Roseibium sp. Sym1: one gene and its partner. The protein of the gene in region 1 binds, or shares a complex with, the protein of each later gene. Links are inferred from orthologs where the notes say so. Each region holds a gene or a part of one and is shown on either strand. Other genes may lie near its edges. The genes, in order: nusB and rpsJ.

Region 1 (11,829 bases):
GGTTCCATTCGTCCGGTTGCGTGCGCGTACAGAATGTCCGTGAACTGGTAACATGGCTTCTGCAATCGACCACGCCCGATTGGGACCGTGGCCGTGTGGACGGCGTCATCCGCACGGGCGAACGCGAAGATGTGAAGCTGAAAAAGTCGATCCCGCTTTACCTGACCTACGTCACGGCATGGGCCAACGCGGATGGCGTGGTGCATTTCCGCGAAGACATCTACGGTCGTGACGATCTCAACGGCACCGGCGAGCAGGCCCGGCTGTAGAGCGTATACGACGCACACGCCCCTGCCGGGGCGCGAAAGAACAGGAAGCGCCAGTCTTGATCGGGCTGGCGTTTCGTGCGTTTTAAGCGGGGATTGTCATTTGGGAGAACCGGAATGAGTCGCGAGCCGCGGCCCGGCGAGATCTATCTTGAATTCCGGCAAGTCGGACAGCAGGTCCAGGTGGTCGCGATCGACGCGGCGACCGGGATCGAAGTGTCGATGTTCGGCCCCAAATCGGTTTCCCAGGAAGAGTTGAAGCGATTGGCCGTGCGCAAGCTCAAGCGGCGGATTGAAATGGAACGGTCCCGCGCGGAAGGCTCGTCCGATCCCACGCTGTATTAGGCCGTGGGGGCCGCCCCGTATCGCCGCTCGCGACCATGCGCTCGCAAGGCACAGCCAACGAGGGACGGTGATCCTTCGTGTCGTTTTCCCAACTTGACGCGTCGGTATGTCCCTTGGTTTGCGCAAAGGGACGTGTTAATCCCTCGCTCACATTGGCACGACGGCAAACCTTGTCGCTGAAATCCGACAGCCGCCGGTGCCGCCCAAATCCTGCAATGAACACAAGGATGGTGCGATGTCTTTGATGGAAAGCTCCGGTCAGCCCCTTCAGTCCGGTTTCTTCACACGCGGTCTTGCCGAGGCTGATCCGGACATTTTCGGCACCATCGAGAACGAACTTGGCCGTCAGCAGCACGAGATCGAGCTGATTGCTTCCGAAAACATCGTGTCCCGCGCGGTGCTGGAAGCACAGGGGTCGATCTTCACCAACAAATACGCCGAAGGTTATCCGGGCAAGCGCTATTACGGCGGCTGCGAATTCGCCGATGTGGCGGAGACGCTGGCGATCGAGCGCGCCAAGGAACTGTTCGGCTGCAACTTCGCCAACGTCCAGCCGAATTCCGGCAGCCAGATGAACCAGGCCGTGTTCCTGGCGCTGCTGCAGCCGGGCGACACCTTCATGGGCCTGGACCTGAATTCCGGCGGACACCTGACCCACGGCTCCCCGGTCAACATGTCCGGCAAGTGGTTCAACGTGGTCTCCTACGGCGTGCGCCAGGAAGACCATCTGCTCGACATGGATGAAGTCGAACGCCTGGCCAACGAACACAAGCCGAAGCTGATCCTGGCCGGCGGCACCGCCTATTCCCGCGTCTGGGACTGGAAGCGTTTCCGCGAGATCGCCGACAGCATCGGTGCCTACCTGATGGTCGACATGGCCCATATCGCCGGTCTGGTCGCCGGCGGCGTGCACCCGTCTCCGGTGCCCCATGCCCATGTCTGCACCACCACCACCCACAAGTCCCTGCGCGGTCCGCGCGGCGGCATGATCCTGTCCAATGACGAGGCCATTGCCAAGAAGATCAACTCCGCGGTGTTCCCGGGTCTGCAGGGCGGTCCGCTGATGCATGTGATCGCCGCCAAGGCGGTCGCCTTCAAGGAAGCGCTGCAGCCGGAATTCAAGGCCTATGCCCGCGCCGTCACCGAAAATGCCAAGGCTCTGGCGGAGACCCTCAAGGAACAGGGCCTCGACATCGTCTCGGGCGGAACGGACAACCACCTGATGCTGGTCGATCTGCGTCCGAAGAATGCCACCGGCAAGGTTGCCGAAAAGGCGCTCGGCCGGGCCAACATCACCTGCAACAAGAACGGCATTCCGTTCGACCCGGAAAAGCCCTTTGTCACCTCCGGCATCCGCCTGGGCACGCCGGCGGCCACCACGCGCGGCTTCGGTGTTGCCGAATTCCGCGAAGTCGGACTTCTGATCACGGAAGTGTTGGACGGTTTGAAGGCAGCAAACAGTGAAGAGGGCAACGCGGCAGTTGAAGCCGCGGTCAAAGCCAAGGTAGAAGCACTGACGGCCCGGTTCCCGATCTACGGGGGCTGAACGAGGGCTCGGTCAGGAGCTTTGAAAGATGAGATGTCCTTTTTGCGGCGGCGAGGAAACCCAGGTTAAGGATTCCCGCCCGACCGAGGACAACACCGCCATTCGCCGCCGCAGGATCTGCAACACCTGCGGCGGCCGTTTCACGACCTTCGAGCGGGTCCAGCTGCGCGAGCTGATGGTGCTGAAACGCTCCGGACGCAGGGTTCCCTTCGACAGGGAGAAACTGATGCGGTCCGTTCAGATCGCGGTGCGCAAGCGGCCGGTCGATCCGGACAAGATCGAACGCATGGTCAGCGGCATCGTGCGTCAGCTGGAAAGTTCCGGTGAAAGTGAAATCACCGCGGAAACCATCGGCAATCACGTGATGGAAGGCCTGAAGGGCATCGACGACGTGGCCTATGTCCGCTTCGCCTCGGTCTACAAGAATTTCCGGGAGGCCAAGGATTTCGAAGCGCTGCTCGACGAGCTGAGCGATCCGGACAGCCAAGCGCTCAAAGAAAACTGATCAGCCCCGGTTCCATGACAGCTCATACTGATTTCGACCTGCGTTTCATGGCAGCTGCCAAACGCCTTGCCCGCCGCGGGCTTGGCCGCGTTTGGCCGAACCCCTCGGTTGCCGCCCTGATCGTCCGCGAGGACGGCGGCAAGCCTGTTGTTGTCGGACGCGGCGTCACGTCCCGTCCGGGCATGGCCCATGCGGAGGTCAACGCTCTCCGGCAGGCCGGGGACAAGGCCGATGGCGCGACCTGCTATGTCACCCTGGAGCCCTGTTCACACTACGGCCGCACGCCTCCCTGCGCCATGGCCCTGATCGAGGCCGGCATCAGGCGCGTGGTGATCGGCATGGCGGATCCCAACCCGCGTGTGTCCGGCCGGGGCATCGAGATGCTGCGGGACGCCGGTGTCGAGGTCGTCGTAGGGCTGCTGGAACAGGAGATGCAGGCGCTCTATCGCGGGTTCACCCTGCGGCAGTTGAAGCAGCGGCCTCAGGTGTTCCTGAAGCTGGCTGTCTCCCAGGACGGCTGTATCGGCCGGAAGGGCGAGGGGCAGGTCAAGATCTCCGGCCCGCTGTCCATGAGAAAGGTGCATGGATTCCGCGCCGCCTGCGACGCCATTCTTGTGGGGTCCGGCACGGCGCTTGCGGACGATCCGCAATTGACCTGCCGCCTGCCGGGCCTTGCCGAACGCTCGCCGGTCCGGGTGATCGTCGACCGCTGTGCGCGCCTGCCGCTGGAGTCAAAGCTGGTGCGCACCTGTGTCGACGTGCCTGTCTGGCTGGTTTGCGGCAATGACGCCGACCCGGACAAGATCGAACAGCTGGCAGCGGCCGGGGTCAACATCATCCGGGTGCCGGCAGCGGAGGACGGCATCAAGCCGTCCGTCATCCTCAGTGCCCTGGCAACCCGCGGCATCACGCGAGTGATGGTCGAGGGCGGGGCCCGGCTGGCATCGTCCTTCCTGCAGGCGGATCTGGTTGACGACCTTTGCGTTGTGACCGGCAATATCGAGATCGGCGAGGGCGGCATACCGGCCCTGCACGGACTGGTCCTTGCGGATGTTCTGAAAGACCCCAGATTCGAACGGGTTGATGCCGGCAGGTTCGGTCTCGACCGCTTTATCTATCTCAGACGGTGCGGAGCCTGACATGTTCACCGGTATTGTGACCGACCTCGGCGAAATCCTCGCCATCGATGCCATTCCCGCGGGAAAGCGGACGCGCATCCGGACCGCCTATGATACCGACAGTTTCGACATCGGCGCGTCGATTTCCTGTGCCGGCGTCTGCCATACCGTGACGGCCAAGGCCAACGGGCCTGACGGCAACTGGTTCGAGGTGGAATCGGCGGCGGAAACGCTCGCGCTGACCAACGTTTCCGACTGGAAGGTCGGCCAGAAACTCAATCTGGAACGCTCCTTGACCATGGGCGCGGAGCTGGGCGGTCACCTCGTCCTTGGCCATGTCGACGGGCTGGCGACCGTGACGAAGCGCGAAGACCATCCGGGGTCTGTCTACTTCCAGTTCGAGGCGCCCGGGGACGCAGCGCCCTTCATCGCGAAAAAGGGCTCCGTTGCGCTCGACGGTACGTCCCTGACGGTGAATGAAGTGGACGGGAGGCTCTTTTCCGTGTTCCTTATTCCACACACGCTCGACGTCACCACCTGGTCCGGCCGGCAGGTGGGCGACCGGATCAATCTGGAGGTGGATATGATGGCCCGCTACGCGGCGCGTCTTGCGGAATTCTCCAAGACCGGGTAGGGACCGGCCCAACACCTTCGCAAATGAGCAATTCCCCTTCGCGTTTACCAGGCAGCGAGATTGTTGCCCGGAATCGCGGTTCCGCACGAATGACACTGGACAAACCGGGGCAGACGTGGTTCCTGTCGCGGCCTTATCAAGGATTTGACACCCATGAGCGCTGCACCGAAACTTCTGATCATCGAAGCCCGGTTCTATGAGGATCTGGCGGATTCCCTCGCCGAGGGGGCGATCAAGACCATCGAGGCGGCTGGTGCGAGCTATGACCGGATTGCCGTTCCCGGCGTTCTGGAAATTCCGGCGGCCCTGTCTATGGCGCTGACCGCCATGGAAGGCGAGGGCACGTTCTATGACGGCTTCGTTCTGCTTGGTGTGGTGATCCGCGGCGAGACCACCCATTACGACATTGTCGCCAATGAATCGAACCGGGTGATCATGGACCTGATCGTCGATGCGGACCTGGCGGTCGGAAATGGTATCCTGACCGTCGAGAACGACGAGCAGGCATGGGCCCGCGCGAAGGTGGACGACAAGGACAAAGGCGGCGCGGCAGCCCGCGCGGCTCTCGACATGATCGCTCTGCGCGAGCGGCTTGGAGTATAAGAACAATGACCGGAAAGGCCGACCCGGAAAAACCGGCTGGCAAGACTGTGCGCCCTGCCAACAAGCGCGGCGTGGCCCGTCTTGCTGCCGTTCAGGCTCTTTATCAGATGGAGCTGGGCGGTGCGCCGCTCACCAGCGTCGTCAGCGAATTCACCGCCTTCCGTCTTGGCAAGGAGATTGACGGCGAGCAATACCGCGATGCCGACGAACAGTGGTTCAAGCAGATCGTCGCCGGCGTGGTCGAGGACCAGAAATTCCTCGATCCCTACATTCATACGGCCTTGACCGAAGGCTGGCCGCTGAAGCGGATCGACAGTCTTTTGCGCGCGATCCTGCGCTGCGGTTCCTATGAGCTGCTGCGCCGCAAGGACGTCCCGGCCAAGGTGATCATTTCCGAATATATCGACGTTGCCAAGGCGTTCTTCGAGGACGACGAGCCAGGTCTCGTCAACGGTGTGCTCGATCGCCTGGCCCACGAACTGCGCGACACGGAACTGGACGCCAAGAAGGCGGATGGCGCTTCCTGACCATGGCTGACGAACGGCCCGGTGAATTCGAGCTGATCCGGCGGTTTTTCGCCCCCCTTGCAAACGATCCGGGCAGTTTAGGTCTCACCGACGATGCCGCCGTCCTTGCACCGGAACCCGGCACCGACCTGGTTTTGACCAAGGACATGCTTGCCGCCGACGTGCATTTCTTTGCCGGTGACGCGCCGGAGGCTATTGCCGCGAAAGCGCTCAGGGTCAATCTTTCAGATCTCGCGGCCAAGGGCGCGCGCCCGCGCGGTTACCTGATGGGACTGGCCTTGCCCGAGCAATGGACAGCCGGCTGGCTGGCGCGGTTCTGCCGGGGGCTGGCGGCTGACCAGGCGGTCTACGACATCCAGCTCCTCGGCGGCGATACCATTCGCTCCGGCAACGGCCTGCAGGTTTCCATCACCGCGATCGGGGCGGTGGAGAAGGGACGGGCGGTCCGCCGCTCCGGTGCCCAGCCTGGAGACCTTGTGTTTGTGACCGGCACGATCGGGGATGCCGCGGCCGGATTGCAGGCACGTCTCGATCCCGAGTTCTGCCGGATCCATGAACTGGCCGGAGAACAGGAAATACACATCCTGGACCGCTATCTGTTGCCGCGCCCGCGCACGCGGCTTGCCGGACTGCTGACCCGTGATGCCAGCGCCGCGATGGATGTGTCGGACGGTCTCGTGGCCGACTGCACCCACCTGGCGTCGGCCTCAGACGTCGACGTGATCCTCGATCTGGCCTCCGTGCCGCTTTCGCCAGCCCTGCAACACCTGAAAGCGAAATCCCCAAACGTGTTCCGGCGCTGCCTGAACGGCGGTGACGACTATGAAATCCTGGCCGCGGTGCCGGAGGCAAAAGCGGCAGACTTCACCCGGGATGCCGGAGATCTCGGTTGCCGGGTGACGCAAGTCGGCACCATCGGGAACGGCGACGGCAAGGTTCGGCTGCACCATGCCGGCCAGGCCGTCACGCTGGAAGGGGATGCCGGGTTCCGGCATTTCTGATTGCTTTCAAGTTTGGCCTTGAGCTTCCAGTGGCGGGCAGGTTTAACATGTTGCTTCCTCACCAGCTTGCCGGACATCCTCCGGCTGCCTACATGCCAGTAAAATCGGACCCTTTGCATGACCGCCCAGTCAACGGATATCCTTGTCGACGACCATCTCGCCAAGCGCAACGCCCTGTTGCTGGCACTGGCCCAGGCAATCGGGGGGGCTTCGGCCTCCATCGTCATCGCCACGGGCCCGCTGGTCGGCTACATGATGCTGGACGAGGACAAGGCCCTGGCGACACTGCCGGTGTCCACCATGGTCCTGGGAACCGCCTTCGGCACTCTTCCGGCGGGCATGATCATGCGCCGCTATGGCCGCCGTGTGGGATTTGCCGGTGCCGCGCTTCTTGGCGTTTTGTCCGGACTGCTCGCGTCCTTCGCTGTCTTCCGCGACAATTTCCTCCTGTTCGCCTTGGCCTGTAGCCTGGGCGGTCTGGCCGGTGCCTTCGTCCAGCAATACCGGTTTGCAGCGGCCGACACCGCCAGCGACGCGTTCAAGCCCAAGGCCATTTCCTGGGTGCTGGCGGGCGGTGTGCTGGCGGGCGTGGTCGGGCCGCAGACGGTGATCTGGACCAAGGACCTGTTTTCGCCGATCCTGTTTGCTGGCACCTACCTGGCGCAGGCGGGCCTTGCCCTGGTCGCCTTCTGCCTGTTGCTCTTCATCAGGATCCCGAGACCGCCGCGCATCAGTCATGCACAGGCGGGCGGGCGGCCGCTCGGCGAGATCATGATGCAGCGGCGGTTCATCGTCGCGGCCGCCTGCGGCATCTGTTCCTACGCGCTCATGAGCCTTGTCATGACCGCAACACCACTGGCCATGATCGGCTGCGGCCTGACGGAGACCGACGCCGCCCTGGGAATCCAGTGGCACGTGCTGGCCATGTTCGGACCGAGCTTCTTCACAGGTCATCTCATCAGCAGGTTCGGCAAGGAGCGCATTGTCTCCATCGGACTGGCACTGCTGGCAGGGTGCTCGATCATCGCCCTGATGGGCATAGAACTGGCGCATTTCTGGAGCGCGCTCATCCTGCTGGGCCTTGGCTGGAACTTCGGCTTTATCGGTGCGACCGCGATGTTGACGGATACCTACCGGCCCGAGGAGCGCAACATGGTGCAGGCGGTGAATGATTTTCTGGTGTTCGGATTCGTGGCAACCGCGTCGTTTTCTTCCGGAGCCTTGCTCAACGCGTTCGGCTGGCAGACGGTCAACTATCTGGTTTTCCCGTTCGTGGTCCTGTGTCTTGGTCTCCTCGTCTGGCTCGTCTGGGGAGAAAAGAAAGCAGTTACAACCAGTTAAAGAGTATGAAAATTTTCGCTTCGTCGGTGCAGCATATTTACTGCGCCGCACCAAAGGCTGCCGCAACGGAAGTGTCAAATTAAACAATGTGAGAGCTTGACGAAGCGCTCCGATTTGCTGCTATCGTGTCTTTCCTTCGCGCTGGGGAATCTGCGTGAAGGACAGTCAGGCGGGAAAAACGACAAGAAAATCAGTCCGCCGCAGCCTTGGGAGGAAGCATGATCGAGCTTGTCGTCATAATTTGTGGTCTTTTGTCCATTGCCTATGGCGCGTGGGCCATCCAGTCCGTCATGGCGGCGGATGCGGGTAACGCGCGCATGCAGGAGATCGCCCAGGCGATCCAGGAAGGGGCCAGCGCCTATCTCAACCGTCAATACACGACCATTGCCATCGTTGGCGCGGTTGTCTTCGTTCTGGCCTGGGTGCTGCTGTCCGGACCCGCGGCAATCGGCTTTGCCATCGGGGCCGTCCTCTCCGGAGCGGCGGGTTATGTCGGCATGCTTGTGTCCGTCCGTGCCAATGTACGCACGGCCCAGGCTGCCAGCCAAAGCCTCGGGGCCGGGCTGGAGATTGCGTTCAAGGCCGGTGCCGTCACCGGCCTTTTGGTTGCCGGCCTCGCGCTTCTGGGTGTCGCCGTCTACTATACGCTCCTGACCGGCATGATGGGGTATGAACCCACCGACCGGACCGTGATCGACGCCCTTGTGGCCCTCGGTTTTGGCGCATCTCTGATTTCGATCTTTGCGCGTCTCGGCGGCGGCATCTTCACCAAGGGGGCGGATGTCGGCGGCGATCTCGTCGGCAAGGTCGAGGCCGGTATTCCGGAAGACGACCCGCGCAACCCCGCCACCATTGCCGACAACGTCGGCGACAATGTCGGTGACTGCGCCGGCATGGCGGCCGACCTGTTCGAAACCTATGCGGTGACCGTGGTCGCCACCATGGTTCTGGCCTCGATCTTCTTCACGGGGGGGCAGGCGACCGAACTCATGATGCTTCCGCTTCTGATCGGCGCAAGCTGCGTGGTCACCTCGATCATCGGCACGTTCTTCGTCAAGCTGGGCAGCAACAATTCGATTATGGGGGCGCTCTACAAGGGCTTCATCGCAACGGCGGTTTTGTCGGCTGTTGCGCTGGCTGTCATCGTCTTCGGCTGGCTTGGTGCGGGCACGGAATACACGGTGCCGAACGGAACCACCTTTACCGGGTTTGACCTGTTCGTCTGTGGCATTGTCGGCCTGATCGTGACCGGCCTGATCATCTGGGTGACCGAATACTACACCGGAACGGAATACCGTCCGGTGCGCTCGATCGCGCAGGCCTCGGTCACCGGCCACGGCACCAACGTGATCCAGGGCCTGGCTGTCTCCCTCGAGGCAACCGCGCTGCCGGCGCTCATCATCATTGCCGGCATCCTGGTCACCCATGCCTTTGCCGGTCTGTTCGGCATTGCCATCGCGGTTACGACGATGCTGGCTCTTGCGGGCATGGTGGTTGCGCTCGACGCCTTCGGGCCGGTCACGGACAACGCCGGCGGCATCGCGGAAATGGCGGAACTGCCGGACGAAGTGCGCTCCACGACAGATGCGCTCGACGCGGTCGGCAACACCACCAAGGCGGTGACCAAGGGCTATGCCATCGGCTCCGCGGGGCTCGGCGCGCTTGTTCTGTTCGCGGCCTATACCGAGGATCTGCGCTTCTTCTCGGCAAATGCCGCGGAAGGGTCGATCTTCTACGGCATCGATGTCGGTACCCTGTTCTCGCTTTCCAACCCCTATGTGGTGGCCGGTCTGCTGTTCGGGGGCCTTCTTCCCTATCTCTTCGGCGGCATCTCGATGACCGCCGTCGGCCGGGCCGCGGGCGCGGTGGTGGAGGAAGTCCGCCGCCAGTTCAAGGAAAAGCCCGGGATCATGGAAGGTACCGAGCGGCCGGATTACGGCCGTGCGGTGGACATGCTCACCAAGGCTGCGATCCGCGAGATGATCATTCCGTCGCTGCTGCCGGTGCTGTCACCGATCGTGGTGTTCTTCGTGGTCCGCGCCGTCGCGACGCCGGCGGACGCCTTTGCCGCACTCGGCGCCATGCTGCTCGGCGTGATTGTCACGGGTCTCTTCGTGGCCATCTCGATGACCGCCGGGGGCGGGGCCTGGGACAACGCCAAGAAGTCCTTCGAGGACGGCTTCACCGACAAGGACGGTGTCAGCCACCAGAAGGGCGGCGAGGCCCACAAGGCCTCCGTCACCGGTGACACGGTTGGTGATCCCTACAAGGACACGGCCGGTCCGGCTGTGAACCCGATGATCAAGATCACCAACATCGTGGCACTGTTGCTGCTGGCGATCCTCGCGCACTGAGGCGGGGACCCGATCCGAAAAAAGAAAGCCCCGGCCGGATGGCCGGGGCTTTTGTCTGTCTGTCGAGGTTGGTAAGACCGCGGCTGCGTCTACAATCCGAGGCTCGGATTGCTCGCGCCTCTCAGGATCTGGGTCAGGAAGCCGTAGTCGGCACCGCCCGTGCGGGTCTTGCGGGTGACGATGTCGACGATCTTGCCATCTTCGAGCGAATAGTTGCCAAGATCCTGAACGTAGCCGTCCTTGTCGAAATAGACCGCCACAACGGTCTGCTCGATGATGTCCGGGGACATGAACGCGGTCGTCGCCGTCTTCTGGGAAATATAGTAGTAGGCGTCGCCGGCGAGGCTCGATGTGGTCGAAGGCGATCCGAGGACCAGTTCGACCTGTTCACGGCTGGATCCCACCTGAACCTGGTTGAGCATGTCCGTGGTGACGACATGGCCATGGGTATAGGTGGATGTGAAGCAGCCGCCGAGCGGCAGCGTGGCCAGAAGCGGAAGGATCAGGGCGCTCGCCTTGAAGTTCATCTAGGAATTCCCGTTTCGCCAGACCCGTCTGGCAGCTTTTGAATTTCGTTGCTTGGCAAAGTCACTATCGTGGGATAGGGCACAAGGCAACACCTGACTTCAAAGGAGACGTCATGATATTCGGCCTGTTCCGCCGCCGGTCCCGCGATGCCGAACACAAGGTCTATTGTGAAATCGTGGCTCAAGCGCGGCAACCGGTCTTTTATACCGACTTTGTTGTGCCCGACACAATAGATGGCCGGTTCGACCTGATTGTTGCCCACGCGGTGCTGTTTTTCAGGCGCCTGCGCAGCGAGGGCAAGGAGGTTTCCGAGTTTTCGCAGACCGTCTTTGACCTGTTTTTCGAGGACATGGATGCATCCTTGCGCGAAATGGGGGTCAGTGACACACGGGTCCCGAAGAAGGTAAAGGTCATGGGAGAGGCCTTTTATGGCCGGGCGGATGCCTATATTCCGGCTATCGACGAAGGCGATGTCGCTCAACTCGCGGAGGCACTGGGCCGCAACATCTATACGGAAACCAGCGAGCCGCTCGCGCAGACCCGCCTCGCGCACTATATGCTGCAAGCTGCAGCAGACCTGAAAGAACAATCGGCGGAGGAACTCATGAAAGGTGAGATCCGGTGGCCGGATGCGGACCGCTTCAAGTCCCTGACCGTTTGACGGGGACGGCACAGGTTGCTCGAGGAAAGAAGAAGAACAATGGCAAAAGAGACTTTTCCCTATTCCAGCAAGGTGAACGCCGGCAAGGTGATCGACAGGGACCAGCATGTCACCGTTTCGCCGGACGCCGCCGCGCTCACGGCCATTGCGGAGGCCTACGATCTGGACGGGATCCGGGAGCTGACGGCTGAGTTCACGCTGAAACCTTATAGAAAGGCAGGCGTGCGCGTTGTCGGCCCGATCGCCGCAACCGTCAGCCAGACCTGCGTGGTGACCCTGGAACCGTTCGACAGCCAGCTGAAACTCGACGTCGACCGGACGTTTGAACCGCAATCCAGCCGCCCACGCAAGATACGCGACCTCAACGAGGACGGAGAGATCGAGATTGATCTGGAAACGC
Region 2 (11,791 bases), 1.3 Mb from region 1 along the record:
GTCGTCGGTGGTAACGTCCCGAAGGAATACATTCCGGGTGTCACCAAGGGTATCGAAAGCGTCATGTCTTCCGGCCCAATTGCAGGTTTCCCGATGCTCGACATCAAGGCAACCCTGACCGACGGTGCATACCACGACGTTGACTCCTCCGTGCTCGCCTTCGAAATCGCCGGTCGTGCCGGTTTCCGCGAAGCGATCCAGAAGGCCGGCCCGAAACTGCTCGAGCCGATCATGAAGGTCGAGGTTGTCACTCCGGAAGACTACATGGGTGATGTGATTGGTGACCTGAACTCCCGCCGCGGCCAGATCGCGGGTACGGAGAACCGGGGCATCGTTACGGTCATCACCGCGATGGTTCCGCTGGCCAACATGTTTGGCTACGTGAACAACCTTCGTTCCATGTCCCAGGGCCGTGCGCAGTATTCGATGGTGTTCGATCACTACGAGCAGGTGCCGCAGGCTGTCGCCGAAGAGGTTCAGGCGAAATACGCCTGACCCCAACCTCTTGAAGTCATTAAGAAATAGAGAAACGGAGTAATCCGATGGCGAAAGAAAAATTTGAGCGCACAAAGCCGCACGTCAACATTGGCACGATTGGCCACGTTGACCACGGCAAGACCACGCTGACTGCAGCAATCACCATGACTCTGGCGGAGTCCGGCGGTGCGACTGCAAAAGCTTACGACGAGATCGACGGCGCACCTGAAGAAAAGGCGCGCGGCATCACCATCTCCACGGCACACGTCGAGTACGAAACGGAAAACCGTCACTACGCGCACGTCGACTGCCCGGGCCACGCCGACTATGTGAAGAACATGATCACCGGTGCTGCCCAGATGGATGGCGCGATCCTGGTGTGTTCGGCTGCCGATGGCCCGATGCCGCAGACCCGCGAGCACATCCTGCTTGCCCGTCAGGTTGGCGTTCCGGCCCTGGTCGTCTTCATGAACAAGGTTGACCAGGTCGACGACGAAGAGCTTCTCGAGCTCGTCGAAATGGAAATCCGCGAGCTGCTGTCTTCCTACGAGTTCCCGGGCGACGACATTCCGATCGTCAAGGGTTCGGCGCTGGCTGCTGTCGAGAACCGCGATCCGGCCATCGGCCGTGACGCGATCCGCGAGCTGATGGCTCAGGTCGACGCCTACATCCCGACCCCGGAGCGTCCGAAGGACCAGCCGTTCCTGATGCCGATCGAAGACGTTTTCTCGATCTCCGGCCGTGGTACGGTTGTGACCGGTCGTGTCGAGCGCGGCATCATCAAGGTTGGTGAAGAAGTCGAGATCGTCGGCATCAAGGACACCACCAAGACGACGGTTACCGGCGTTGAAATGTTCCGCAAGCTGCTGGACAGCGGTGAAGCCGGCGACAACATCGGCGCCCTGATCCGCGGCGTCGGCCGTGAAGACGTTGAGCGCGGCCAGGTTCTGTGCAAGCCGGGTTCCGTGACCCCGCACACGAAGTTCAAGGCCGAGGCTTACATCCTCACCAAGGAAGAAGGTGGCCGTCACACGCCGTTCTTCACCAACTACCGCCCGCAGTTCTACTTCCGCACGACGGACGTGACCGGTGTGGTGTCCCTGCCGGAAGGCACGGAAATGGTGATGCCGGGTGACAACGTCTCCGTCGACGTTGAGCTGATCGTGCCGATCGCCATGGAAGAAGGCCTGCGCTTCGCTATCCGCGAAGGTGGCCGTACCGTCGGCGCCGGCGTCGTCGCATCCATCATCGAATAATCGACAGCCGGGCCTGCCGGCAGATTTGAATATGTCACGCGGGCAGGCCCGCAGTCTTATTGGGAACAATAACAATGAACGGTCAGAATATCCGGATCCGCCTCAAGGCGTTTGACCACCGTATTCTGGACGCCTCCACCAAGGAGATCGTCAATACGGCCAAGCGGACCGGTGCTCAGGTACGGGGTCCCGTGCCGCTGCCGACGCGGATCGAGAAGTACACGGTGCTTCGCGGACCGCATATCGATAAGAAAAGCCGCGATCAGTTCGAGATGCGTACGCATAAGCGTCTTCTCGACATCGTTGATCCGACACCGCAGACCGTGGACGCGCTGATGAAGCTCGACCTGGCCGCTGGTGTCGACGTCGAGATCAAGCTGTAAGCCGGGTCGAAGGGGACACATCCAATGCGTTCTGGAGTGATCGCTCAGAAAGTGGGCATGACCCGCATCTACAACGATGCTGGCGAGCATGTTCCGGTTACGGTGCTGCGGCTGGAAAATTGCCAGGTGGTAGCTCAGCGGACCGATGAGAAGAATGGTTACACTGCACTGCAGCTCGGTGCAGGTGGCCGCAAAGTCAAAAACACGCCGAAGGCGCTTCGTGGACACTTTGCCGTTGCAAAGGTCGAGCCGAAGCGGACCGTCGCCGAATTCCGCGTGTCCGCGGACAACCTGATCGACGTGGGAGCGGAAATCACCGCTGACCATTATGTCGAGGGTCAGTTCGTCGACGTGACCGGTACATCCATCGGTAAGGGTTTTGCCGGTGCGATGAAGCGTCACAACTTCGGCGGTGGCCGTGCCACGCACGGTAACTCGATCTCGCACCGTTCACACGGTTCCACCGGTCAGTGTCAGGATCCGGGCCGCGTGTTCAAGGGCAAGAAAATGGCCGGTCACATGGGTGATGCCCGCGTGACCACGCAGAACCTCAAGGTTGTGCGCACTGATGTTGAGCGTGGCCTGATCATGGTCGAGGGCTCTGTTCCGGGCGCCAAGGGCGGCTGGATCCTGGTCCGCGACGCGATCAAAAAGGCGCTGCCGGAAAATGTTCCGGTTCCGGGTGCTTTCAAGGCAACCGAAGCGACTGCGGCCGCCGGGAAGGAGAGTGAGTGATGGAACTCCAGGTCAAGACCCTCGAAGGCGGGGCGGCCGGTTCGATCACGGTGTCTGACGAGATCTTTGGTCTCGAGCCGCGCACCGATTTGATCCACCGCGTGGTGCGCTGGCAGCTCGCCAAGCGCCAGGCAGGCACCCACAAGACGCTGGGCCGTTCCGAAGTGACTGGTTCGACGAAGAAATTCGTCCGCCAGAAAGGCTCCGGCGGCGCTCGTCACGGCAACAAGAAGGCCCCGCAGTTCCGCGGTGGTGGTCGGGCGTTCGGTCCGGTCGTTCGCGACCATGGCCACGACCTGCCGAAGAAGGTTCGCGCCCTCGGCCTGAAGCATGCCCTGTCCGCGAAAGCAAAGGCAGACGGCATCATCGTGGTTGAAGACGCCAAGGCGGCCGAAGCCAAGACCAAGGCTCTCAAGGCGAAGCTGGAAAAGCTCGGCCTGACCAGCGCCCTGGTGATCGACGGTGCCGAGCTCGACAACAACTTTGCACTGGCTTCGCGCAACATCCCGCATCTGGATGTTCTGCCGGTTCAGGGCATCAACGTTTACGACATCCTGCGGGCCAACACCCTGGTGTTGACCAAGGCCGCGGTGTCCGCACTTGAGGAGCGCTTTAAATGAGCAAACTTCCTCACTACGACAAGATCGTCGGTCCGGTAATCACCGAAAAGTCGACGATGGCTTCTGAAGAGAACAAGGTTGTCTTCAAGGTTGCCAATGACGCAACCAAGCCGGAAATCAAGGCCGCAGTCGAAGCGCTGTTCGGTGTCAAGGTCACGGCAGTGAATACCCTGGTCCGCAAGGGCAAGGTCAAGCGCTTCCGCGGTCGCCTTGGCCGTCAGTCCGACTTCAAGAAGGCCGTCGTAACGCTGCAGGAAGGTCACGGCATCGACGTGACCACCGGGCTCTAAGACGGGGACCAGAAGAAAATGGCACTTAAGACATTCAATCCGACGTCCCCAGGCCGCCGTCAGCTGGTACAGGTTGACCGCTCCGGTCTGTGGAAGGGCAAGCCGGTCAAGACCCTGACCGAAGGCCTGTCCAAGACCGGCGGCCGCAACAACACCGGCCGCCTGACGTCTCCGAACCGCGGTGGCGGTCACAAGCGGACCTACCGTCTTGTCGACTTCAAGCGGCGCAAGTGGGATGTGCCGGCAACGGTTGAGCGCCTTGAATACGATCCGAACCGGACCGCGTTCATTGCCCTGATCCGTTACGAGGACGGTGAACTCAGCTACATCCTGGCGCCGCAGCGCCTGGCTGTCGGCGACACTGTTTCCGCTGGCGAGAACGTCGACGTGAAGCCGGGCAATGCAGCGCCGCTGGCACGCATTCCTGTCGGCACGATCGTGCACAACATCGAACTGAAGCCGGGCAAGGGCGCCCAGATCGCCCGCTCCGCCGGTGCGTTCGTTCAGATCGTTGGCCGCGACCAGGGCTACACCACGCTGCGCCTGATGTCAGGTGAACAGCGCCGGGTGCTCGGCACTTGCATGGCAACCATTGGCGCCGTGTCCAACCCGGACCACGCCAACGTGAACCTGGGCAAGGCAGGCCGCTCTCGCTGGCTTGGTATCCGTCCGCACACCCGCGGCGTTGCCATGAACCCGATCGACCACCCGCATGGCGGTGGTGAAGGCCGGACTTCCGGCGGTCGTCATCCGGTTACCCCCTGGGGCAAACCGACCAAAGGTAAGCGCACGCGGCGCAACAAGCAGACTGATAAGTATATCGTCCGCAGCCGCCACGCGCGTAAGAAGTAAAGGACAAGGATCGTGGCACGTTCGATCTGGAAAGGTCCGTTTGTCGACGGGTATCTGCTGAAGAAAGCGGACAAGGTCCGTGAGTCAGGCCGGAACGAGGTCATCAAGACCTGGAGCCGCCGCTCGACGATCCTTCCGCAGTTCGTAGGTTTGACCTTCGGCGTCTACAACGGTCAAAAGCACGTTCCGGTGCTGGTGTCTGAAGAGATGATTGGTCACAAGTTCGGCGAGTTCTCGCCGAGCCGGACCTACTACGGACACGGCGCCGACAAGAAGGCAAAGAGGAAGTAACGATGGGCAAGCCGAAGCGTGAGCGGACGCTCGCTGACAACGAGGCTCGGGCAATGACCCGCATGCTGCGCATTTCCCCGCGCAAGCTGAACCTCGTTGCGGCTTCGATCCGTGGTAAAAAGGTCGGCTCCGCGATTGCGGACCTGACATTCTCCCGCAAGCGCATCGCGCAGGACGTCAAGAAGACCCTGATGTCCGCTGTTGCCAACGCGGAAAACAACCATGACCTGGACATCGACAACCTCGTGGTTGCCGAGGCTCATGTTGGCAAGGCTTTTGTCATCAAGCGCTTCCAGGCCCGTGCACGTGGACGCGTCGGCCGGATCGAGAAGCCGTTCTCGAACCTGACCATCGTTGTGCGCGAAGTTGAGGAGACTGCCTGATGGGACATAAGACAAACCCGATCGGCATGCGCCTCGGGATCAACCGCACCTGGGACTCCCGCTGGTACGCGAACAAGAACGAGTACGGCGACCTTCTTCACGAAGACTTCCGCATCCGCGAACTGCTGATGAAGGAACTGAAGCAGGCAGCCGTTTCCAAGGTCGTGATCGAGCGTCCGCACAAGAAGTGCCGCGTGTCCATCCACTCCGGTCGTCCGGGCGTGGTCATCGGCAAGAAGGGTGCAGACATCGAGCGTCTTCGCAAGAAGATCGCCGACATCACCAATTCGGAAGTGCACATCAACATCGTTGAAGTGCGCAAGCCGGAAATCGATGCGACCCTGGTTGCCGCGTCCATCGCGCAGCAGCTGGAACGCCGTGTTGCCTTCCGCCGCGCCATGAAGCGGGCCGTCCAGTCCGCCATGCGTCTCGGCGCCCAGGGCATCCGGATCAACTGCGGCGGCCGTCTCGGCGGTGCGGAAATCGCGCGTATCGAATGGTACCGTGAAGGCCGCGTGCCGCTCCACACCCTGCGTGCCGACATCGACTACGGTGTTGCTAGCGCTCACACGGCTTACGGCGTGTGCGGTGTGAAGGTCTGGATCTTCAAGGGTGAAATTCTGGAGCATGACCCGATGGCGTCCGAACGCCGTGCGACGTCTGCCTCCGAAGGTAACCAGGGTGATCGCGGCGGACGCCGGGATCGGGGCCGCGAGCGCGCAGCTTAAGTTAAGCTGCCTGCCGCTCGTTAGACAAGAAAGACGAGAGAAGAACGATGCTGCAACCGAAGCGCACCAAGTTCCGCAAGCAGCACAAAGGCCGCATCCACGGCTTGTCGAAGGGAGGCACTGACCTCAACTTCGGCGCATTCGGTCTGAAGGCGATTGAGCCGGAGCGTGTAACGGCACGTCAGATCGAAGCGGCCCGTCGTGCTATGACCCGCCACATGAAGCGTGCGGGTCGTGTTTGGATCCGGATCTTCCCGGACGTGCCGGTTTCTTCGAAACCTGCTGAAGTCCGTATGGGTAAGGGTAAGGGTTCACCGGACTACTGGGCTTGCCGTGTCAAGCCTGGCCGGATCATGTTCGAGATTGACGGTGTGCCGGAAGACGTTGCGCGTGAAGCCATGCGTCTTGCCGCTGCCAAGCTGCCGATCAAGTGCCGTTTCGTTCAGCGTATCGGCGAGTAAGGCAGGCGAGGAGTTATAGCCATGAAGGCGACCGATGTACGGGCCAAGACCCTCGACGAGCTCCGCTCGGAGCTCGAGGGCCTGAAGAAAGAGCAGTTCAACCTGCGCTTCCAGAAGGCTACGGGTCAGCTTGAAAACACAGCGCGTGTCCGGCAGATCCGCCGCGACATCGCGCGTATCCAGACGATCATGCGCGAGAAGCGCGTGTCGGCGAACGCGTAAGGAGACGGCCATGCCGAAGCGTATCCTGCAGGGCACCGTTGTCAGCGACGCCAATGACAAGACGGTGACGGTGAATGTGGAGCGCCGCTTCACGCACCCGCTGCTGAAGAAGACCGTGCGTCGGACCAAGAAGTACCGCGCACACGACGAAAGCAACCAGTACAAGGTTGGCGACATTGTTCAGATTGAAGAATGCGCGCCGGTCTCGAAAAACAAACGTTGGACCGTGGTCACCCAGTGACCGCTGTTCATTAGTGAGCATCAGGCGCCCGTGACCCGAGCGCCAAGAGAAGAACAAGGCAGCCAGTCATGATTCAGATGCAAACAAACCTCGACGTCGCCGACAACTCCGGCGCCCGTCGTGTCATGTGCATCAAAGTGCTCGGCGGCTCCAAGCGTAAATATGCCCAGGTTGGCGACATCATCGTCGTCTCCGTCAAAGAGGCAATTCCGCGGGGCCGCGTCAAGAAGGGCGACGTGATGAAGGCTGTCGTCGTGCGCACGGCAAAGGATATCCGCCGTCCCGATGGCAGCGTGATCCGGTTCGACCGCAATGCGGCCGTGCTGGTCAACAACAATAAGGAGCCGGTCGGCACCCGTATCTTTGGTCCGGTGCCGCGCGAACTCCGTGCAAAGAACCACATGAAAATCATTTCGCTCGCGCCGGAGGTGCTCTGATGGCTGCGAAAATTAAAAAAGGCGACACGGTGGTCGTGCTGACCGGCCGTGACAAGGGTAAGTCCGGCGAAGTCATCCAGATGCTGCCGGCCGACAACAAGGCCCTGGTCCGCGGGATCAACATGGTCCGCCGCCACCAGAAGCAATCCCAGACGCAGGAAGCCGGCATTGTGGCCAAGGAAGCCCCGATCCACGTTTCCAACATCGCGCTGGCCGATCCGAAGGACGGCAAGGCGACCCGCGTCGGCTTCAAGGTGCAGGAAGACGGCACCAAGGTCCGTGTGGCCAAGCGCTCGGGAGACCTGATCGATGGCTGAGACCACTAATGTGCCGCGTCTGAAGACGCATTACGATGAAGTCGTGCGCAAGCAGCTTCTGGAAAAGTTCCAGTACAAGAACGTCATGCAGGTTCCGCAGCTGGAAAAGATCGTCCTGAACATCGGTGTCGGCGAAGCTGTCGCGGACTCCAAGAAGGCACGTATCGCAGCTGAAGACCTGGCCATGATTGCCGGTCAGCGGCCGGTCATCACCAAGGCGAAAAAGTCGATCGCGACCTTCAAGGTTCGCGAAGGCATGCCGCTTGGTGCCAAGGTGACCCTGCGCCGTCAGCAGATGTACGAATTCATGGACCGTCTGATCACCATCGCGCTGCCGCGCGTTCGTGACTTCCGCGGACTGAACCCGAAGAGCTTCGACGGTCGCGGCAACTACGCCATGGGCATCAAAGAACACATCGTGTTCCCGGAAATCGAGTACGACAAGGTCGACCAGATCTGGGGCATGGACGTGATCGTTTGCACCACGGCGCCGACGGATGACGAGGCGCGCGAGCTTCTGCGCGCGTTCAACTTCCCGTTCACGAAGTAACGGGCAAGGAAGGGAACGACGATGGCGAAGAAAAGCGCAGTCGAAAAAAACAAGCGCCGCGAGAAGCTTGTCAAGAAATACGCTGAGAAGCGCGCCGCTCTGAAAGCAATGGCCAAGGATGACACCCTGTCCCTGGAAGAGCGTTACAATGCCCGCCTGAAGCTGGCGAAACTGCCGCGGAACTCCGCGCCGAACCGTGTTCGCAACCGTTGCGAAGTGTCCGGCCGTCCGCGCGGTTTTTACCGCAAGCTGAAGATGTCGCGTATTGCGCTTCGTGAACTGGGTTCCCTGGGCAAGATCCCGGGCCTGGTCAAGTCGAGCTGGTAAGGAGAAACTCCGATGGCAATTTCTGATCCGTTGGGGGATATGCTGACCCGGATTCGCAACGCCCAGATGCGTCGCAAGAACAAGGTCAATTCACCAAATTCCAAATTGCGTGCGCATGTACTTGATGTGCTCGCAAAAGAAGGGTACATCCGTGGCTACACCACGGTTGACTACGAGGGCGGCAAGTCCGAGTTGGAAATCGAACTGAAGTATTTCGACGGTGAGCCGGTTATCCGCACGATTGAGCGGGTTTCCAAGCCGGGCCGCCGCGTTTACTCGTCGGTGAAAAACATCCCGCATGTCTCTAATGGCCTGGGCGTGTCGATCATTTCGACCCCGCGCGGCGTCATGAGCGACCATCAGGCGCGGGACGAAAATGTAGGTGGTGAGGTTCTTTGCCGCGTCTTCTGATGCGGCTTCCTCGCTTTTGAAACAACGACAAGGTTGGTCAAATGTCTCGTATTGGCAAAAAGCCAGTCCCCGTGCCAAGCGGGGTAACGGCATCGATCGACGGTCAGACGGTTTCGATCAAGGGCCCGAAAGGCGAAAAGTCTTTCCTGCTCAACGAACTCGTTCTGGCCGAAATGACGGATGACGGTATCAAGATTGATCCGCGCAACGACACCAAGCCGGCTCGCTCCATGTGGGGCATGAGCCGGACCATGGTTCAGAACCTGATCACGGGTGTTACCGAGGGCTTCAAGAAAGACCTCGCCATCACCGGTGTCGGTTACCGCGCGCAGGTCCAGGGTAAGAACCTTCAGCTGGCGCTCGGTTTCTCTCACGACGTTGTCTATCCGATTCCGGAAGGCATCGACATCGTGTGCCCGAAACCCACGGAAATCAGCATCACCGGCACCGACAAACAGCGTGTCGGCCAGGTTGCCGCTGAAATCCGCGAATTCCGCCCGCCGGAGCCCTACAAGGGCAAAGGCGTTCGTTATGCAGACGAGTTCATCGTCCGCAAAGAAGGCAAGAAGAAGTAACGGACCCAGATCATGGCGAACAGCAAACAAGCTTTCGAGCGCCGCCGCGATCGCGTGCGCCGTTCGATCCAGAAAGCCGCGAACGGTCGTCCGCGCCTTTCTATCTTCCGCTCGTCGAAACAGATCTACGCCCAGATCATCGACGACGCGAAGGGGCATACGATTGTCTCTGCTTCAACGATCGAAAAAGATCTCAAGGGCAGCCTGAAAACGGGCGCCGACGTGGCTGCAGCTGCAGCAGTCGGCAAGCTTGTGGCCGAGCGCGCAACCGCCGCCGGCGTCAAGCAGGTCGTGTTCGACCGTGGCGGTTACATGTATCATGGGCGCGTCAAGGCGCTTGCTGATGCGGCCCGCGAAGGTGGACTTGAATTCTGACCAGCGCCCGTTGGCGCTCTTAAGAACGGAAGACGTATAAAATGGCGAGACATGAAAATCGCGATCGCGACGAGCGAGACAGCGAATTCGTCGACAAGCTCGTTCACATCAACCGCGTTGCCAAGGTGGTCAAGGGTGGCCGTCGTTTCGGCTTCGCAGCGCTGGTAGTGGTTGGTGATCAGAAGGGCCGCGTCGGCTTCGGTCATGGCAAGGCACGCGAAGTGCCGGAAGCCATCCGGAAAGCAACTGAGGCAGCAAAGCGCACCATGATCCGCGTGCCGCTGCGCGAGGGCCGGACCCTGCATCACGATGTCGAGGGCCGTCACGGCGCCGGCAAGGTGCTGCTGCGTGCCGCTCCGGCCGGTACCGGTATCATTGCCGGTGGTCCGATGCGTGCCGTCTTCGAAACGCTCGGCGTTCAGGACGTTGTGGCCAAGTCGCTGGGGACTTCCAACCCCTACAACATGGTTCGCGCAACCTTTGCAGCGCTGACCAAGGAAGACAGCCCGCGCTCCGTCGCTGCCCGCCGTGGACTCAAGGTCTCCGTGCTGCAGTCGCGGCGTCGTGACAACACCGATGAGGCGGCACCGGCGGCTGCCGAGGCTTGACCTTGGCGGCTACGGTCCCCAGCTGAAAGAGGGTAGGTTCCATGGCGAACACCGAAAAGACTGTGACGGTCGAACAGATCGGCAGCCCGCTGCGCCGTCCGAAGGACCAGCGCGCGACGCTCGTCGGTCTCGGCCTGAACAAGATGCACCGCCGTTCCACACTGAAGGACACTCCTGAAGTGCGCGGCATGATCAATAAGGTCCAGCATCTCGTTCGCGTCGTCGAAGACAACGCGTAAGAACGGGGTGAGGAGATAAAGACATGAAGCTCAACGAACTTCGTGACAACGAAGGTGCCACCTCCGACCGCATGCGTGTCGGCCGTGGCATCGGGTCCGGAAAGGGCAAGACCGGCGGCCGTGGTGTCAAGGGTCAGAAATCCCGTTCCGGCGTTGCCATCAAAGGCTTTGAAGGCGGTCAGATGCCGCTTCACCGCCGTCTGCCGAAGCGCGGCTTCACGAACATTTTTGCCAAGGACTACAACACCGTGTCCGTCGGCCGTGTTCAGAAGGCGATCGATGCAGGCAAGCTGAATGGTTCCGAGACGGTTACCGTCGAGGCCCTGAAAGCAGCAGGCGTCGTCAAGCGGGTCCGTGACGGTGTGCGCATCGTTGCCAATGGTGAGCTCACCACCGCAGTGACCTTTGAAGTTGCCGGTGCCTCCAAGGGCGCTGTTGCAGCGATCGAAAAAGCAGGCGGCAAGGTTGCCGTTCTCGGAGCTCAGGCTTAACAGCCTGGGCTTCACCCATTTCCTGGGCAAGCATTCCGGAGTAGGGCATGGCATCCGCCGCCGAGCAACTGGCGTCAAATCTCAATTTCTCAGCTTTCGCCAAGGCTGAAGAACTCAAAAAGCGCATCTGGTTCACACTGGGGGCGCTTTTGGTTTATCGACTGGGCACTTACATTCCGCTGCCCGGCATCAATCCCGAAGCCTTCGCGCAGGCCTTCAGCCAGGCCCAGTCCGGCATCATCGGCATGTTCAACATGTTTGCCGGCGGTGCCGTCGAGCGCATGGCGATCTTCGCCCTCGGCATCATGCCGTATATCTCGGCCTCCATCATCATGCAGCTGATGACGACCGTCGTGCCGTCTCTGGAGCAGATGAAGAAGGAAGGCGAGCAGGGCCGCAAGGTCATCAACCAGTATACCCGTTACGGAACAGTGATTCTGGCCGCGTTCCAGGCCTACGGCATCGCCGTCGGTCTCGAGGGCGCGAGCAACGTTGTCACCGATCCGGGCTGGTTCTTCCGGG

Evidence for each region.
Region 2: the proteins of nusB (region 1) and rpsJ are in contact, whole or in part, in a solved structure (PDB 3D3B), measured with the Escherichia coli proteins. The link is inferred for Roseibium sp. Sym1 from one-to-one orthologs.

The regions. Positions count from the first base shown.
Region 1 is NZ_CP114786.1:5,827,374-5,839,202, reverse strand. What follows is about bases 3,923-6,783. They hold nusB (transcription antitermination factor NusB), read left to right. Parts: upstream 3,923-5,022; coding sequence 5,023-5,544; downstream 5,545-6,783. Other genes in these bases: O6760_RS27025 (MFS transporter), read left to right, coding at 6,663-6,783; thiL (thiamine-phosphate kinase), read left to right, coding at 5,547-6,545; ribH (6,7-dimethyl-8-ribityllumazine synthase), read left to right, coding at 4,568-5,017; O6760_RS27045 (riboflavin synthase), read left to right, coding at 3,923-4,414. In the rest of the region: O6760_RS27070 (L,D-transpeptidase family protein), read left to right, coding at 1-269; O6760_RS27065 (DUF6898 family protein), read left to right, coding at 384-611; glyA (serine hydroxymethyltransferase), read left to right, coding at 856-2,157; transcriptional regulator NrdR, read left to right, coding at 2,186-2,662; bifunctional diaminohydroxyphosphoribosylaminopyrimidine deaminase/5-amino-6-(5-phosphoribosylamino)uracil reductase RibD, read left to right, coding at 2,677-3,801; more of O6760_RS27045, read left to right, coding at 3,803-3,922; more of O6760_RS27025, read left to right, coding at 6,784-7,886; O6760_RS27020 (sodium-translocating pyrophosphatase), read left to right, coding at 8,105-10,240; O6760_RS27015 (outer membrane protein assembly factor BamE), read right to left, coding at 10,330-10,767; O6760_RS27010 (ubiquinol-cytochrome C chaperone family protein), read left to right, coding at 10,881-11,429; O6760_RS27005 (YceD family protein), read left to right, coding at 11,469-11,829. UniProt on the Escherichia coli protein: Part of the processive rRNA transcription and antitermination complex (rrnTAC). The complex forms an RNA-chaperone ring around the RNA exit tunnel of RNA polymerase (RNAP).
Region 2 is NZ_CP114786.1:4,527,033-4,538,823, forward strand. Bases 639-3,461 are described here. They hold rpsJ (30S ribosomal protein S10), read left to right. Parts: upstream 639-1,807; coding sequence 1,808-2,116; downstream 2,117-3,461. Other genes in these bases: tuf (elongation factor Tu), read left to right, coding at 639-1,733; rplC (50S ribosomal protein L3), read left to right, coding at 2,141-2,851; rplD (50S ribosomal protein L4), read left to right, coding at 2,851-3,461. Also shown: fusA (elongation factor G), read left to right, coding at 1-495; more of tuf, read left to right, coding at 543-638; more of rplD, read left to right, coding at 3,462-3,471; O6760_RS20655 (50S ribosomal protein L23), read left to right, coding at 3,468-3,761; rplB (50S ribosomal protein L2), read left to right, coding at 3,780-4,613; rpsS (30S ribosomal protein S19), read left to right, coding at 4,626-4,904; rplV (50S ribosomal protein L22), read left to right, coding at 4,907-5,287; rpsC (30S ribosomal protein S3), read left to right, coding at 5,287-6,015; rplP (50S ribosomal protein L16), read left to right, coding at 6,063-6,476; rpmC (50S ribosomal protein L29), read left to right, coding at 6,498-6,698; rpsQ (30S ribosomal protein S17), read left to right, coding at 6,709-6,939; rplN (50S ribosomal protein L14), read left to right, coding at 7,008-7,376; rplX (50S ribosomal protein L24), read left to right, coding at 7,376-7,693; rplE (50S ribosomal protein L5), read left to right, coding at 7,686-8,243; rpsN (30S ribosomal protein S14), read left to right, coding at 8,265-8,570; rpsH (30S ribosomal protein S8), read left to right, coding at 8,583-8,981; and 6 more genes. UniProt on the Escherichia coli protein: Involved in the binding of tRNA to the ribosomes. Part of the processive rRNA transcription and antitermination complex (rrnTAC). The complex forms an RNA-chaperone ring around the RNA exit tunnel of RNA polymerase (RNAP).